2 regions of the Streptococcus sp. XMC genome follow, and region 1 is predicted to be linked to the other one. Evidence: predicted binding sites of a transcription regulator. Region 1 holds the regulator's gene; the other holds the start of a gene.
The links. The regulator NrdR, encoded in region 1, represses ribonucleotide reductase genes. The targets are predictions, from matches to a motif close to ACACNATATATNGTGT.
Positions count from the first base shown of each region.

Region 1 (3,426 bases):
TCCATTCCGAGACGTAGCAAAATGACGTTCTAAATCTTCAAAATTGAAATTCGAAGTAAAGAAGGTTGGAAGAATCTCCTGCATCCGATGTTGCAAAATCACTTGCAAGACTTCATCCCGAACCCAAGGCGACATTTGCTCTGCCCCAATATCGTCTAGAATCAAAATTTCAGCCTTCTTGACCTGATCCAACATTTCTTTAACCTGACCTGTATTAATGGCATTTTTGACATCGATGACAAAGCTTGGGAAATGTAGAATGGTGGAGGAAGCCTGACGTTTTTCAGATAAGTCATGAGCAAGAGCTGCCATCATATAGCTTTTCCCAACTCCGAAATCTCCGTATAGAAAAATTCCTTTACGGGCTTGAGGATAGGAAGCAACAAAATTGGCCAACTCTTCAAAGGCTCCAAAACGTCCACGATCATCCAAGTCGACTTTCGCTAAGGAAGCCTCCTTCAAGGTGCTTGGCAAGTTGATTAGCTGCAAGCGTTTATTGATAGCAGCTTGTTTTTGTGCCTCGATCAACTCAGGTGTCTCTTCATAGGAAACATCCGCATAGCCCTCATTCATGACCAATACAGGCTTATACCCTCTTGCAATATAATCTGCATCCCCGAGGACAAAACGATTCCGTTCACTGATGTATTGGTTAAATTTGGAAATGCTGCGACGAATTTCTGCTTCCGACAAGGCTTCCTTTTGAATAAAGTTTGCAATCTCAGGTTCGGCGAGAATTTGAGCTACCAATTCTTCATAATTGAACTGCTGTGATCGATTCATCTGGGACATGGTTTTCCCTACGCTCTCCATTTACTCCCCTCCTTGATTTAATTTCTCGAGCAAGGCCCGTTTTTGTTGTTCCAGATCAGCCTGTTCTTCCTGGCTGGTCTGATTGGTATAGTTAGGCTGACTCCACTTAGGAACATTGGTTTTTCCAGTCGCTTGTCCACTCTTAGTTGCTTTCTCTTTTGCTTTTTGTGTATGGGAGTCTTGGCGCTGGCGGATCTTCAGGACAGCCTCTTCAGCCGTTTTAATTCCCTCATACGCAAAATCATTCCCAACTTTTAAGGCATATTTTTCATTGAGATTGGCAGAAGCAACCTTATTAAAGGTCAACAACAAAATCACGTTTATGACTTCATCTAATAGGCCTAACTGGGCCAAATCAGAAATCACCTTACGCTCAGATTGGGTCACGACAGCCTTACGCGCTTTTTTAATTCCTGCTAAAAATTGGAGACTGGTCTTATTTTTAGCTTCCCGGATAATGGCTCTTTCCTGCGGAGTGAACTCATCCTTGCCGTTTTCCTGTGGTTGTTGGGTTAGTTTCTGTCTCATCCGCTTGGTCGAAATGATCAAGTTGGCCGCTGTCTCCTTGGCCAAGAGATAGGTCTCATACCAAGTCCAATTCTTCTCCTCGGTAATGGCATAAAGAACCAAGAGATCCTCTTGTTCGTTTTCAAAACGAAGGCCATCCCTCGCCATTAATTGTTTAAAGTGCTCCAAACTGAAGGAAGATGTTTTCCTCTGAGGGGTCGAAACTCCATTAATCCCAAAGACAGAGGCAAAGTTCACCTTCCGTTTTTCGCCCTCTGGTTTTTCAGGAAGCAAGTCACGAACTGCCGCTTCTCCTATTTTTTTCTCCAGCAATTTCTGATAAGCAACATTGGCAAAAAATTGATCTGCTTCTAGCGGAGGCACAAATCGGAACTGAAGTCCTTCTTCTGTTTCATAAACCTCTAATAAATTCATGGCAATCAAGCGGTCTAGACTTTCGAGAAAATGAGCGAAACCTAGATCCAGATGATTTAAAATGACAGCAATCAGCCGTTTTTCTTTCCCCTGATCATAGAGACTCAGCAGAAAAGTATATAATTGACTTGCTTGAACACCTAATATTGGTCCATACAGATGCGTAAAGGAGGCTCCTGTAGGCGCCAAATAATTATTCTGCAAGAAAGAAAATGAAGTATTGGGCTTCATCTATTTTTCCTTTTTCTTCTTCGTTCCTTTGGTAATCTGTTTTAAGAGACTTTCCAATTCACCAACATCCTTGAAACTACGATAAACACTCGCAAAGCGGACATAGGTAATTTCGTCCAACTCTGCTAACTCGTCCATGACCAGTGATCCGATGTAGTCACTCTGGATCTCATTTTCACTCTGGCTTCGAATCTTTTGTTCGATGCGCCCCACAATTTCCTCAATTTCGTCACTGGAAACTGGACGTTTCTGAGCAGATCGAATAATCCCATTAAATATTTTATCTCTAGAAAACTGTTCCCGGGTGCCATCTTTTTTCACCACAACAAGAGTCCGCTCTTCTACTCGTTCATAAGTGGTGAAGCGATGATGACATTCATCACATTCTCTTCTTCTACGAATCGTTTTCCCATCTTCTGCCTGGCGACTATCTACAACACTAGACTTGTTTCCGCCACATTTTGGACACCGCATGGACACCCTCCTTATCGTTTCTTAATACTTTATTCTATCATATTTAGGGCTAAAGTGAAAGCAAGCGAAACAAAGAAAATCCCTAGCCTCCTAAAGGCATAGGGATTTGAATCTTATGGTAAATACAAGTCAGCTGACAAACCATAATGGTCGCTGATGAGAGGTTGGTTGGAACCATCAAACACAACTTCTAGTCGTTCGATAACCCATTCTTTTGAAGTGAAAACATAATCAATCCGCAAAGGTACCTGATTATCATCCCATCCATCAATTCCAGGACCTACTGTGTAAGTCCCCTTGGTCTGACGGGCTTCAATAAAGCTATCTTGAAGAGCTAGCGGACTCGCTAAAATGGCCTCATACCCCTCTTGACCAGCTGGATTATTAAAATCTCCTGCTAAAATCAAGGGTTTTTGCAATTGGCTAAAGCGCTCTTCTAAACGTGTCCACTCTTGTTGGAAACCTTTATCCCACCAGGAAAGGTGGACACTGGCAACCGCAATTTCTTTCCCATCAACTTGGGTTTCTGCAATGGCAATCCGTCGTGTATGATAATCTGTTGGATCATTCACATCTGAAACCAAGAGTTCGCTTGCCTGGATTGGGGTACGTGATAGAACTGCTACACCTTCATGATAACGGTCATAGCCGATATGGTTGTAAGCCCAGGTCCAGTGATAGCTCAATCCTTCTTCTTCTAATTTTTCAACTAAACAACGAACATAGTGATCCTGATGGATCGGCTCCGCAGAAGGAGTCGGATGATACAAGTCATTAACTGGAACAACTGGACTTTCGATGGCCTGATTGATTTCTTGGAAACAAATCAGATCGTATTGCTTTTCAAGAATGTCTGTTACTAAGTCCTCAAATTTTTGTTGGGGATTTTCTTCCATCCAACTATGAGTGTTTAAAGTTAAAAATTTCATGATCCTACTCTCCTAATAGAGAATTCCCTGTATCCGA
Region 1 covers NZ_JAJTNQ010000001.1:146,177-149,602, reverse strand. The annotation lists gene dnaI (primosomal protein DnaI) at 1-813, opposite strand, end outside; gene LXO72_RS00660 (DnaD domain protein) at 814-1,986, opposite strand; gene nrdR (transcriptional regulator NrdR) at 1,987-2,460, opposite strand; gene LXO72_RS00650 (endonuclease/exonuclease/phosphatase family protein) at 2,574-3,389, opposite strand.

Region 2 (3,426 bases), 870 kb from region 1:
ACCGCCTTGTATGCTTCGTATTGATCATCTTCAGTTGGGAAGTCTTGAGAGTCCATGTACAAGAATTCAGTACGATAGAGTCCAACTGCTTCTGCACCGTTTTCATTCACACCTTCAACGTCTTTAGGTGTACCGATGTTAGCAGCCAACTCGAAGTGTTTCCCATCTGCAGTAACGGTTTTCGCATCTTTCAAAAGGGCCCATTCAGCTTTTTGTTTCGCGTAAGCTTCACCAGCTGCTTTAAAGGCTGCAATTCGTTCTTCACTTGGGTTGATTACCACTTCACCAGTGATTCCAGATACGGCCAAAACATCACCATCTTTTACAAGATCTGTAATGTTGTTTGTACCAAGAACAGCTGCGATTTCAAGTGTACGCGCCATGATAGCTGAGTGACTTGTACGTCCACCAATGTTTGTAACAAAGGCTTTAACGAACTGTTTGTTCAATTGAGCGGTATCGGATGGAGTCAAGTCATGCGCAACCACGATTGCTTCTTCATTGATGGTTGCAGGGTTTGGCAATTTCTTACCAAGCAAGTTTGCAAGAACACGTTTGGTCACGTCGCGAATATCTGCTGCACGTTCTTGCATGTATGGGTTATCTTCCATTCCTTCAAAGATGGTGATAAACATGTCTGTAACTTCTTTTAAACCAGCCTCAGCATTCACCTTCTTCGTGCGAATTGTTTCCTTGATCTGACCAACCATTTCAGGGTCAGAAAGAACCATCATGTGAGCATCAAATACTTGTGCTGCTTCCTCACCAAGGCTCGCTACTGCATTCTCCCGAATAAGAGAAAGCTCGTTTTGTGAAGCTTCAAGAGCTGCATCCAAACGAGCTTCTTCTGCATTTGTATCTTCAACTGAGATTGTTTCAAATGACAAGTCGGGTTGAACAAGTAGATATGCCTTAGCAACGGCAACACCATCAGATGCTGCAATTCCTTTAAGCATTTCTGTCATGTTTATGCCAATCCTTCTTTTTCCATTGTTTCAGCGATTGCTGCAAGAGCATCATCAGCGTCAGCTCCTTCAGCTGAGATTACAACGTCAGCTCCTTGACCAACACCAAGGCTCATAACACCCATGATTGATTTCAAGTTAACTGATTTACCTTTGTATTCAAGAGTAATATCTGAAGCAAATTTGCTAGCAGTTTGAACCAACAAAGTTGCTGGACGTGCGTGGATACCTGTTTCTGCCACGATGTGGAAATCTTTAGAAGCCATAGTTTGACTCTCCTTTTAAAATTAGTTTTGAGTTATCTGTGATAACCCTTACAATTTGCTATTATATCATCTTCTTCATTATTTTTCAAGATTTTTATCACACACTTACTGAAAATACTTACAGGAAGCACTCAATTTTTCTCTTCTTTTGATCTTCTTTTTTTACTTTCTTCTATTAAATAAATAGAATTGCTTTCACGGACACAGTATATAGAATTTTAGGAAAAAGATAGGAATTCCTTTGACTTAAAAAACCTATATTTTATCACGTTTTCCTCAATTTTCACTAATTCTTACAATACTACATATTGTGGTATCTTCCGGTATAGTTAATTTATGTGCACAATATTTAGTTAAAACTCTTGACAAGGAAAAACCTTTTGTTTATACTAGATACAGATTTATGAATTTAGAGGAGTTAGATCACATTATGGTGACAATTTATTCAAAAAATAATTGCGTTCAATGTAAAATGACCAAACGTTTTTTAGATACCAATCACGTTGAATACCGTGAAATTAATCTAGATGAGCAACCTGAGTTTGTAGACCATGTGAAGAACCTTGGTTTCAATGCTGCGCCAGTTATCCAAACGGCAGATGAAGTCTTCTCTGGCTTCCAACCAGCTAAGCTCAAGAAATTATCTTAACATTATCAAACAGGATTTGATTGGTCTAGGGAATGGATGACTGTAGTCCTTGACTACTGTGTTCCCTGGCCCTTTTACTTGTACAGGGGAGCTTGCCTCCCCTTTGTTTTTGAATTAGAAAAAGGAACATTATGGGATTAAAATCACTTGAAGACGTAACCTACTTCCGTCTTAATAATGAAATCAACCGTCCAGTAAACGGTCAAATCATGCTTCATAAAGACAAAGAAGCCTTGGATGCTTTCTTTAAAGAAAATGTTGCGCCAAATACTATGGCCTTTGATTCAATAACGGATAAAATCAACTACCTTATTGAACACAACTATATCGAAACAGCTTTTATCAAGAAATATCGTCCAGAATTCTTGGAAGAACTTTATCAATTTATCAAAGACCAAAACTTCCAATTCAAGTCCTTCATGGCTGCCTATAAATTCTATAACCAGTATGCGCTTAAAACAAATGATGGAGAATACTATCTCGAAAGCATGGAAGACCGCGTCTTCTTCAATGCTCTCTATTTTGCAGATGGAAATGAAGACATTGCCAAAGACATCGCAAACGAAATCATCCACCAACGCTACCAACCAGCTACTCCTTCTTTCTTAAATGCTGGACGTGCCCGCCGTGGAGAATTGGTTTCCTGTTTCTTGATCCAAGTAACAGATGATATGAATGCGATTGGACGCTCTATCAACTCTGCCCTTCAACTGTCACGTATCGGTGGTGGGGTTGGAATCTCTCTCAGCAACCTTCGTGAAGCTGGAGCACCGATCAAGGGTTATGAAGGAGCTGCTTCTGGGGTCGTTCCTGTTATGAAACTCTTTGAAGATAGCTTCTCTTACTCAAACCAATTGGGTCAACGTCAAGGGGCTGGGGTTGTTTACCTCAACGTCTTCCACCCAGACATTATCGCCTTCCTTTCTACTAAGAAAGAAAATGCCGATGAAAAAGTTCGTGTGAAAACTCTATCACTTGGTGTTGTGGTACCTGATAAATTCTACGAATTGGCACGTAAAAATGAAGAAATGTACCTCTTCAGTCCATATTCTGTAGAGCGTGAATACGGAGTGCCATTCAACTACATCGACATCACTGAAAAATATGATGAGTTGGTCGCTAATCCAAACATCCGTAAGACAAAAATTAAAGCCCGTGATTTGGAAACAGAAATTTCTAAATTGCAACAAGAATCTGGTTACCCATATGTAGTCAATATTGATACTGCTAACCGCGCCAACCCAGTTGATGGCAAAATCATCATGAGTAACTTGTGTTCAGAGATCCTCCAGGTTCAAGAACCAAGCTTGATCAACGATGCTCAAGAGTTCATTAAAATGGGAACCGACGTCTCATGTAATCTTGGTTCAACCAACGTGGTCAACATGATGACCTCGCCTGACTTTGGTCGTTCTATTCGTGCTATGGTACGTGCCTTGACCTTCGTTACTGATAGTTCTCACATCGTAGCTGTTCCTACGATCGACCATGGAAATAGCCGAGCGCATACCTTTGGTCTTGGTGCTATGGGACTTCATAGCTATCT
Region 2 covers NZ_JAJTNQ010000001.1:1,012,171-1,015,596, forward strand. The annotation lists gene ptsP (phosphoenolpyruvate--protein phosphotransferase) at 1-965, opposite strand, end outside; gene LXO72_RS04765 (phosphocarrier protein HPr) at 968-1,231, opposite strand; gene nrdH (glutaredoxin-like protein NrdH) at 1,662-1,880, shown strand; gene nrdE (class 1b ribonucleoside-diphosphate reductase subunit alpha) at 2,012-3,426, shown strand, end outside.
Region 2: a site for NrdR is predicted at 1,530-1,545, ahead of nrdH (glutaredoxin-like protein NrdH). Genes of this name have one in related genera too.